Linked DNA regions of Pyrobaculum calidifontis JCM 11548. The protein of the gene in region 2 binds, or shares a complex with, the protein of the main gene of each other region. Links are inferred from orthologs where the notes say so. Each region holds a gene or a part of one and is shown on either strand. Other genes may lie near its edges.

The links. The genes of interacting proteins can lie anywhere in the genome.
Region 1: rplX (region 2) and PCAL_RS00915 share a complex: the UniProt entries of both Methanocaldococcus jannaschii proteins name them as parts of the 50S ribosomal subunit. The link is inferred for Pyrobaculum calidifontis JCM 11548 from one-to-one orthologs.
Region 3: rplX (region 2) and rpl7ae share a complex: the UniProt entries of both Methanocaldococcus jannaschii proteins name them as parts of the 50S ribosomal subunit. The link is inferred for Pyrobaculum calidifontis JCM 11548 from one-to-one orthologs.

Annotation. Positions count from the first base shown.
Region 1 is NC_009073.1:168,184-171,381, forward strand. The notes cover bases 1-2,894. They hold PCAL_RS00915 (50S ribosomal protein L19e), read right to left. Parts: upstream 1,723-2,894; coding sequence 1,279-1,722; downstream 1-1,278. Other genes in these bases: PCAL_RS00900 (acyl-CoA thioesterase), read right to left, coding at 1-361; PCAL_RS00910 (50S ribosomal protein L18), read right to left, coding at 660-1,277; PCAL_RS00920 (50S ribosomal protein L32e), read right to left, coding at 1,725-2,186; PCAL_RS00925 (30S ribosomal protein S8), read right to left, coding at 2,228-2,620; PCAL_RS00930 (30S ribosomal protein S14), read right to left, coding at 2,651-2,815. Outside these bases: more of PCAL_RS00935, read right to left, coding at 2,895-3,198. UniProt on the Methanocaldococcus jannaschii protein: Binds to the 23S rRNA.
Region 2 is NC_009073.1:1,624,108-1,627,495, forward strand. What follows is about bases 358-3,136. They hold rplX (50S ribosomal protein L24), read right to left. Parts: upstream 2,051-3,136; coding sequence 1,664-2,050; downstream 358-1,663. Other genes in these bases: PCAL_RS09225 (ABC transporter ATP-binding protein), read left to right, coding at 358-505; PCAL_RS09230 (hypothetical protein), read left to right, coding at 536-967; PCAL_RS09235 (30S ribosomal protein S4e), read right to left, coding at 964-1,677; PCAL_RS09245 (MBL fold metallo-hydrolase), read left to right, coding at 2,250-3,136. Outside these bases: more of PCAL_RS09225, read left to right, coding at 1-357; more of PCAL_RS09245, read left to right, coding at 3,137-3,388. UniProt on the Methanocaldococcus jannaschii protein: One of two assembly initiator proteins, it binds directly to the 5'-end of the 23S rRNA, where it nucleates assembly of the 50S subunit. Located at the polypeptide exit tunnel on the outside of the subunit.
Region 3 is NC_009073.1:424,157-427,325, forward strand. What follows is about bases 1-2,865. They hold rpl7ae (50S ribosomal protein L7Ae), read right to left. Parts: upstream 1,726-2,865; coding sequence 1,276-1,725; downstream 1-1,275. Other genes in these bases: PCAL_RS02385 (arginine--tRNA ligase), read right to left, coding at 1-652; PCAL_RS02390 (30S ribosomal protein S28e), read left to right, coding at 708-941; PCAL_RS02395 (50S ribosomal protein L24e), read left to right, coding at 938-1,126; PCAL_RS02405 (branched-chain amino acid ABC transporter permease), read right to left, coding at 1,757-2,836; PCAL_RS02410 (branched-chain amino acid ABC transporter permease), read right to left, coding at 2,838-2,865. In the rest of the region: more of PCAL_RS02410, read right to left, coding at 2,866-3,169. UniProt on the Methanocaldococcus jannaschii protein: Multifunctional RNA-binding protein that recognizes the K-turn motif in ribosomal RNA, the RNA component of RNase P, box H/ACA, box C/D and box C'/D' sRNAs.

The DNA.
Region 1 (3,198 bases), 1.5 Mb from region 2 along the record:
CGACGGGGACGGGCCTCCCCTCCCCATCCACTTTCACAAAGACCATCCTGCCAACTGTGGCTAAACGCGCCTCGCCGCCCCTAGAGACGTACGCCTCCACAAGGACCCCCATGCTACTCCTCCGCACATTGACCACCCACCCCCTGTAAGTCACCAAGTCGCCCAGCCTCACCGGGGAGACAAAATGCGTCTTATCCAAAAACCCCAACACAACGTTGCCCTCGGCGAACTTCATGGCAGTAATAGACCCGGCGTCCACCAGCCAGTGGAGCATATATCCACCGTATAGATTCCCCAGAGGGTTGACGTGCCGCTGCGAAACCCACGCCACGTACTCCGTCAAAGTGTCCAACACGTCCACAGACCCCCAAAGCTAGGCGCATTTAAGCTTACCGTCGTAACGATGTCGATGTAAAACGGTGGAGCCCCGGCCGGGATTCGAACCCGGGACCTCCCGCTGTCTCGGCAGAGTGCCTACGAGGCGGGCGCTTTGGCCCAGCTGACGCTGTCCGACCGGGCTGAGCTACCGGGGCCTGGGCAGTGGTACTACGCTCTTAATAAATTTTTCCGCATAAAAGCCGGGGAACCGCCTTTCATCGGCCCGCACATCTGCGGCACTCCGGCGGCACTCAAGAGAATAAGCAGACGCGTTAAAATATTTAACGGGCGACAGCCTTGGCCAACTTCTGCTCGTAGTACTCAACAATCTTCTTTTTCACCTCCTCGAAGTGGCTCGGCAACTCCTCCGGCGGCAAGCCGCGTTGTAGATACCGGCTAAACCTGGCCTTATACGCCTCGGGCGCCTCCTCTTTAAGCCTCTTGGCGTACTCGGCCACGTGCTCTCCCCTTATCCTCTCCTCGCTTGGCACCACCTCCTCTCCATGTGGCACCTCCACCCCTGCGTCGATTACGCCTTTCATGACTGCGAAGACTCTAGCCCCAGGCGTAGGCCTGTGGAGACCTATGTCTAATATAGCCTCTTTGATGCCCTTGGCCCTTGCCTTGTACCCCACTATTAGGCCGAGCAGGTATGCCGCAGAGGTGTTGTTCTCGTCGCCCTTCCAGCCGAACTTGGAGAGGACACGTGTGTCAAGTCCCACCACTGTCTCATCGCCATGCGGCCTCGCGATAACTATCTGCGCAATTAGGTGCTTATTGGTCTTGCGGACCACTAGGCGGGGCTTCCTCGAGAGGAGGAGCTTCCTCCTCTTCCTATAGTTCGTAACTCCCTCCCTCCTCCGCCGAAACGGGACCTTATACCTAGCCCCCCTCGCCATGTTACTTCACAGGCTCCTTCGTCAGCTTGTGCTCATTTATGTACGTCTTAAGGTGTCTAAGGTCGCGGAAGTAGTTGCCCTTAACCATTCTATACAACTGGCGCCACGTGGCGGGGTCCAGCTTCCCCTGCCTCTTCAAAGTGTTTAAAAACCTGCGCATGACCCGCATCTTGTTAACCCAAGCCTCCTCCTCGTCCAGCCTCCTCCCCTTCCTACTGCCCTGGCCCCTCCTCCTACCCTTCTTCTTCTTCTCGTGCAACTCCCTCCAACGGCCCCTAGAGTTGCCCTTCTCAGGCTCAGCCCAGATAAGGCCCTCGTCTATAAGCGCCCGCACGTCGTCCTTTGTCACCACCTCCTCCAGCCTGCCGACGGCCTCTGGCGAAATTTTCACCCGGCTAACCCCAACGCCGAGGATCTCCGCAGCCAGCCTCTTAACGTCGACCATGGCTACTGCTGAGGCTGAGCAGTATTTAACTCTTTCTTCAACAACTCCACCACCTCTTTGCCGGGGTTAAGCACGTAGAACCCCAGCTCCCTCGCCTTTTTCACAATCTCCAGCCTCTTCCTAAGCCCCACAGTCCTCCCAATCCTCACCGCGTGCACCTTGGGGTCCAGACCCGCGAGGTCCTCAGGCCTGTGGACAAGGACTTCCACAAAGCCGCTTGGGTGAAGGCCGCGCACGGCGGCCGGCTTCCTGTAGCCCACCTCCACGGGCTTCGGCCACCCCTTCCACTTCCTCCTAATCTTGTTGTCTAAAGTCCTCTGATTCCTCCACCCGCTGTCCTCAATACGCTTGTACCTCCACTGGTCAATCCGGACAAACTCCGGCTTCCTCCGCTTCATTTGTAACCTCAGCCTCAAAAGCCTCTTAAGTGGCTGAGGAAGCTCCCTCCTAGGCACGACTACCAAACTACGCCCCCTATTTAAACTTAAAGCCGCAAAAGGCGGCCCTAGTAGACGTAGGCCAAAAGGACGCCGCCAATCTTCTTCTCCTTTGCCTCCAAGTGCGACATCACTCCCTGGCTCGTAGAAATCACCAAGATGCCGATCTGCCTCGCTGGGAGGTACTTCTGTTCCCACTCCACGATCTCTCTGTACTTCACCGGGAAGCGGGGCCTAATTGCGCCGATGTCGTTGATCTTGCCGAGAAGCTGAACCACGTACTTCCCACCCCTCCCATCGTCTATGTACTCAATCTCGCCCACATAGCCGTACCTCTGTAACACCCTCAGCGTGTAGTATATCAACTTGTTGACTGGCCAAATCACCACCTGCCTCTTGCCCATGGCCTCCGCGTTTTTAATCGCCGTGAGGGCGTTGGAAAGGAGGTCCAACATTACCATAGGCCCCCGGGAAAGCCCACTTTAAAAACTTTAGTAGTACTTCTTAAACCCCAAGACGGGCGCCACCTCTCTAAAACACCTCCTACAGAGGTACAGGCCGTACTTCCTAATCACAGCCTCCCGCGTCCCACACCTGAGACACCTAATTTTGCTCTTCCCATAGGGCCTCTCCTTAGGCGGCTTTGTAGAAGGCACGAAGGGGAAAAAGGGCCTCCTTTAAAAATTTTTACGACTGGAGAAACAGCTCGAAGTTGCGCTGGAAAATCTCGTCAAGCCTCCCCGTCTGCATGAGGTTCTCAATGACCTGGTCCACCACCAGCTTCAAGTCCTGCGCGCACTTGGGCATAGCCACGGAGATGTAGCCAGCAGTGCCGGGGATCTCGAAGGAGATCTTCAAGTCGGGGAACTTCCTCACAAGCGCCGTGGCGATAGACCTGTCCAAGATAATGGCGTCCACGTCCCCCCTCCTCAACACCTCAACCATGTAGGGGTACACCTTGTCGTACCGCCTCACAGCCGCCTTGCCCGGCTTCTCCAAGTTCTCCGCCGCCCACTCCTCGTGAGTAGTCCCAATTTGA
Region 2 (3,388 bases):
TCAAAGGCAACTGGTGGGAATTGCAAGGGCGTTGATTACTAGGCCGAGGTTCATTGTGGCAGACGAGCCCGTGTCTATGCTAGACGTCTCTATCAGAGCTGAGATACTTTCCCTAATACGGTCTCTTCAGTCGAAGTACAACATAGCCATGATGTACATCACTCACGACATAGCCACGGCCAAGTACTTGGCGGATAAACTACTAGTAATGTACGCAGGTAAGGCGGTGGAATACGGGCCGTTTAGAGATGTGATAAAGGAGCCTCTTCACCCCTACACTCAGGCGCTCATAGAGGCGTTGCCAGATCCAGATCCCACGAACAGGCTTAAAATACGTAAAGTCCCGCCGGGAGAGCCGCCAAGTCTAGTCAATCCGCCGACTGGGTGTAGATTCCACCCACGTTGCCCATATATGATAAAGGGCGAGTGCGACAAAGAAGAGCCGCCCCTCGTGGAAGTAAAGAGGGGCCACTACGTGGCCTGCTGGCTTCATATAAAGCGTTAACATTTAATACGTGGCTTAGCAAATCCATCTATGAAAATTGAGCGAAGCGGCCAGCCGGTAACCGCATTGCTAAGGCTTTTAGAAGAGGACTTAAAACGCGACGACGTAATTTACGTCGAGCGCGTCCCAGCTCCAAGAGCGGGGGAGCGCTATAGGGAGGTAGTCTCCAAGTTCTTCACGGAGTTTGGAGTTGCCACAGTGTACATAAGGGTAAGAACGGCAACGTTTGAGCGTAGATATGTGATATCTGCGAAATTTGACTGGGTGTCTGGCGGAATCGTGGAAGGGTGGGTCGTGGAAGGCAACGTGGTCAAGATTTACGAGCCTATAGCCGTGAGCGCCCCAGATATTGAGAAGACACTTGACTACTACGGCGACATTTTCTGGAAGACAGAGGAGAAGCTCCTCTCGAAAAAGATGGCGCAGACCTACGTCGAAGAACAACAGCCGCCAGCGGATTAGCTTATTTTTACTACTGGGGCTTCTGTCCCAATCACCATTATGTAGTCTAAGATCGTTCTTCTTACCTCCTCGCCTTTTCTAAGAGCCACAACGGATTGACGTCTTTTAAGCGTCCACACCACTTCAAAAAACTGGCCCACAAATCCTATGTTGCCACCGTGAGTTACTACGGCGAGCTGGCCCAGCCTCAGCGGCAAATGAGTCTTAATCGCCTTGTTTTCCAAATCGTACACCACAGTGTCAAAGGTCTTTATCTGGCGGCCTACGTCGGGCGGTAGTATCAGGTTGCGGCCGTCGTGAAAGTGTAGCTGAATTCTGCCGCCGCTTACGGCGGTTTTACCTTCTACACGTAGCGGCTTTAGAGCCGCCTCGCTGGACGGTATGGGTTTCAAGTCGTAGTACTTGGCCTCGTCTGGCACCACTCTATAAATCTCGCCAGTTGGCACTATTTCAACTACGTCCATGAGCCCTATGGGGAATTTATAGTCTTTTCTTACGACCCCGTCTACCTTTATGTACCCTCTCGAAATTATGTACCTCGCCTCGCGTAGCGTTTTTGCATATCGCAGTACATCCCTTACTACAACTGCCAACGGAAGAGAGTATTCCAAACTATGTGGCCCCGTTGATGGCCTTACGGCCCAGACTCCACCGGCTTTTCTGGGTATTGGCCACCAATATGGCGCCAGCGACTTTCTAAGATGAACCATGCTGGCCCCTCTTCCTCCTCTCTATAAGTTTTTGCCTTGCTTTGTCCGACAGATCTACGTCTACGATCATTACCTTGGATGGGTGTATTGGATAGTAGACCGTCTGCCCCCTGCTATTGGTCCTAGTAGCGCCTTCCACGAAGATTCTCACCCTCTTCAAATCCACTTTGACAACTTTGCCTGTCACGCCCTTGAAATCTCCCCGCATTATTAACACGGTATCTCCCCGTCTTACTGGCAACCTTTTCACGCCCAGCTTCTTCTGAAGCTCAGGCGATAGTTTTGCGTTTAACAGTTTTCGCCTAAGGTGGAGCGGCGCGGCGTATAGACTCAGCCTTTGTTTGCGCGGTTGTGCTGACGCAGTAAACGGCATAGCCGACACGGTGCGTACTATATATAAAGTTTATCACGTCGTTTTCTTAGCCGACTTACGCAACGCTTGGTTTAACTCATCCAAGTGTCTTATTATCCTCTCATGGATCTCTATTATCCTCTTTATCGCCTTGTCGATCTCTTCCACAGGCGCCCCTACTAGTTCTAAAAAATATTTTACCCCTTGCCTCCACCACGTCGTGATTTTGCGACTCCTTGGCGGCGCTGGCGAAGTGGGCAGGCTTGCTGTACTCATAAGGACGGCCTACAATGGCATACTGTTAGACTACGGCGTAAATTTTGACGCAGAAGGAAGGCCTGTTTTCCCACTTCACGTACGTCCCCGCGATCTTACTGCAGTTTTTTTAAGCCACGCACACCTAGACCACAGTGGGGGTGTGCCAACGCTTTACGTGACGACAAAGACGCCGCTTTATGCCACGCCTTTGACTATGGAACTTTCAGACCTCATGTATGCAGACGCGATAAAGCTCTCCGGCTACTACCTCCCATACACCCAAGAAGAGGTGAGAGAGGTCATGTCTAGCGCCTTTCCTCTCACATATGGCGAGCCGGTGGAAATCGGCAGAGACGCCGTGTTGACGACGTATAACGCAGGCCACGTGCCGGGGAGCGCGATAGGCGTTATAGAGGTCGAGGGGGCGACGGTGGTATTCACCGGCGATTTTAACTTGTCTGATACAAATCTGCTGAGGGGGGCCGACTTGTACAATATACCAAAGAACCCAGACGTGGTAGTTATGGAGGCCACATACGCCTCCTCGACGCATCCGCCTAGAGACAAGATGGAGACGGAGTTCGTAAATGCGGTGAGGGAGGTAGTGGAGGGCGGCGGCACAGTGCTGATACCCTCCTTCGCCCTTGGAAGAGCCCAAGAAATACTGTTGACATTAGTAAAAAATAAGCTTGATAGTTACCCAATATACATAGATGGGCTCGCGCGCCAGATTAACCAGATAATTGGCAGATATCTGCACTTGGTCAGAGATCCGGCACTTTACAAGAAGGCGCTTGAGGTAGCTATAGAGGTGCCAAACGCCTATGTGAGAAAAGGCGCGGCAGAGGAGCCCTCGATAATCATAGCGCCAGCTGGCATGCTAAAGGGGGGAGCCGCCTTGTTTTACTTCAAGCGGCTTGCCGCCAACAAGAAAAACGGAATCTTTCTGCCATCGTTTCAAGCTCCGAATACGCCTGGGTTCGAAATCTTGAGCAAAGGGCATGCCGTGGTAGAAGGCGCCACCATAAAGGTCGAGGCGAGAATTGAGTGGTTTGACTTCAGCGCTCACGCCGGTAGAGACGAGCTAAGAGCCTTCATAAA
Region 3 (3,169 bases), 1.2 Mb from region 2 along the record:
TCTTCTCCTCCTCCCCCGCCGCCGTCAGCTCCTTCTTCAGTCTATTTATCTCCGCCACGGCGTTTGTGGCAGAGTATATGTAGCCCACCACTAAGTCCGGCTTAGCCCCCCGAGCCACGGCCTCCGCCGCCTCCTTCCTAACGGCGCGGTAGCCAATCGCTGCGTACATCACCTGGACGCCGCAGTCGTCGACGTAGAAGTGCGTCTCCACCTTAGCGCCGCAGAACTTCAAAAGCCGCGCCAGCGAGTCGCCCAAAATGGCGTTTCTCCCATGGCCAATGTGCAGAGGGTGGACGGGGTTGGCAGAGGTGTGCTCCACGAGGAAGGACCCCCCTGGACATACGTCTGACCCATAACGCCTGCCCATTTCAGCCACTGCGTCGAACACAAGCCCGGCCAGCCTGGCCACGTTCAACTCCGCGTTGAGGTACAAGCCATCTGCAGAGACCCACTGCAGATACTCAAGCCCCCAGTCCCCCTCCGCCGCCGCCTTCAACTGCCCGGGATCCACCTTGTACTTGTGGAAACGCGCAGTGAAGTAGCCAAACCTCTTCGCCCTCTCCACCTCGGGCACTTCGCCAATGCCAAGCCGCTTCGCCACCTCGGCCACCACTCTCCCAAACTCCTCCCTAGCAGGCTGTAGAGGGTCCACAAAGGCGAGTAATTCCCACTTATAAAACTTTAAAAACTCGTGCAAACGGCCGCCTATGGCTGAGGAGGTAAAGTTCTCGCCATACGAGGATGCAGTAGCCGGGCTAGTGGTACAGATACTGGGGAGGACAGGCGTGGCAGGCGAAGTAACACAAGTGAAGATCAGAGTACTAGAGGGGAGAGACAAGGGCAGAGTACTCACTAGAAACGTAAAAGGCCCAGTACGCCTCGGCGACATTGTAATGCTAAGAGAAACCGAAAGAGAAGCCAGGAGAATTACGGCAAGATGAAGATCCACAAGTGCTCCTTCTGCGGCGCCGACATACCCCCAGGCTACGGCATAATGTACGTAAGAAGCGACGGCACAGTACAGAGATTCTGCAGCAGAAAATGCTTCGTAAGCGCAGTCAAGTACGGGAGAAACCCCAGAAAACTTGCATGGGTAAGAAAGAAAAAAGCCAAAACTTCAAAGTAGTACACTTCTCCTCGTTATACCCGTAGTACCGGTTGACGCGCCGAGGCGTGAATCGGTAGATGTATATCAGCCACAAGCTATACACTTTGTACTCCTCGCAAGTGGAGTGTCGCCAAAACGACAGTTGCAGTAAAAATGTGAGGGAAAAATTAGCGTCTGACCGGGATGGCGTTTAGCCCGTGTTTTGCCCTAATCTCGTTGATCTTGTTTACCAGCGCCTCCAGCTCTCCTGCAGCTTGGCCTGCCTCAATTACCACCGCGGCCGCGGCGGCCACGTTTATCCCAGCCGCCTTTCCCAACTTCTCCTTAGACGGCACATAGACGTAGGGCACCTTCTTCTCCTCGCAGAGAAGCGGGAGGTGGGCAACAACCTCGGGGGGGTCCACGTCCTCGGCAATTAACACAAGTTTCGCAAGGCCGCGCTCCACGGCTTTAGTAGTCTCGTTAGTCCCCTTTTTGATCTTCCCCGTCTGCCTCGCAATTGAAAGTATCTCCAGCGCCTTCTCAGCCACGTCGCTCGGCACCTCGAATCTGACGTAGAACGGCTTCCCCGGCAGAGGGTTGGCGTAGAACGTCTTTGGGTCAATCGTCACCGCCATGGCCCCCTAGAAATAACCCAATATATAAACTTTAGGCCGCCTCTCTGCGGAGCTCCTCGAGCCTCCTCCGCTTCAGCGTCTTCACAGGCCGCTCCGCCACGACGCCCTGCGGCATAAACATTAGCACCAAGATGACGACTATGCCGAAGACCATGTACTGGAAGAAGACGGGGTCCACGTTGACCACCTGCCTAATCCCCTCCTTGTACAAGCTCAACAACCTATCCGCGGCGTAGTATATGCCTACCCCAACTAGCGCGCCCACGTTGTTGCCGCTGCCCCCAATGATCAACATGAGCCAAGCGTAGAAGGTGTAGAGTGGGACAAACTGGCCCATGTTTACGAAGTTGTTGTAGAAAGCCAGGAGGGCGCCGGCCACGCCGCTGAGCGCCGAGGCGACCGCCAAAACTCTAACCCTAAAGCGGACTATGTCTTTTCCAAATACCGCAGCCGCCGTCTCTGCGTCGCGGATAGCCCTAAGCGCTCTGCCAAAGGGAGAGTTGCCCAGCCTCTCCGCCACGAAGAAGGTCAACACGAGGAGCAAGACGACGACGAGGGCGTACCCCCAGGGCCTGAGCTCCCCCATCCACACAAAGGGATCCGGCACCACGGCACCGAAGACCCCGCAGGCCAACTGGGGGGTGTAGGTGGTTATTACTCTAATAGTCTCGGCGCTCACCAAGAGGAGAATGCCTAGGTAGTCCTCGCGGAGCCTTATGGCCGGCCAACTCATCACTACGCCGAACACCCCCGCCAACGCGGCGGCTATGATGAGAGCCATAAGGAAGAACGCCACAGCCTCCAGGGGATTGGAGAGGAAGATCCCCTTTATCACATCGGCCGCCTGGTACTGATAGGCGGTGCAGTACGCGTCGAGGTTTGCCAGGGGGTTTATCCCAAGTCTGCTCTGTATAAGGCCGCCGTATAGGAGGAGCGCAACCTTAGTGGCAATTCCCCCAACGGCGAAGGCCCCCAGCGCCAAGAACATGACTTTGCCAAACTGCGGCAGGCCCAGGTACCCCACCTCTAAGTTGAGGCTGAGGACGTATATAGCGTATATAGCCGCTATGGCGACCGTCTCTCTTATAAATACATCAATTTGGAGAAACATATCACCTCCCCCGCTTGGTTAAGAGTGAGACAAGTCCCTGAGGCATGAATAGCAGAATGACAATGACGATGGAGAAGGGTATGATCAACTGAAACTCTATGGGCACGTTGAGGGGGGCCAGGATATATGCTGCGCCTAGCACTGTGCTAAGTCCCACCACGTATCCGCCTAAGAGGCCGCCGAATATGTTGGAGAGACCGCCCACCACAGATGCGACGAAGACAAGGGCGAGCCTCAGCCAGCCCAGCTCCTCAGTCATGGGGAAGAACATGGCCATGTACACCCCCGCGAGGCCGGTCACGGCGCCTATTAAGAACCACGCAATGGCAAAGA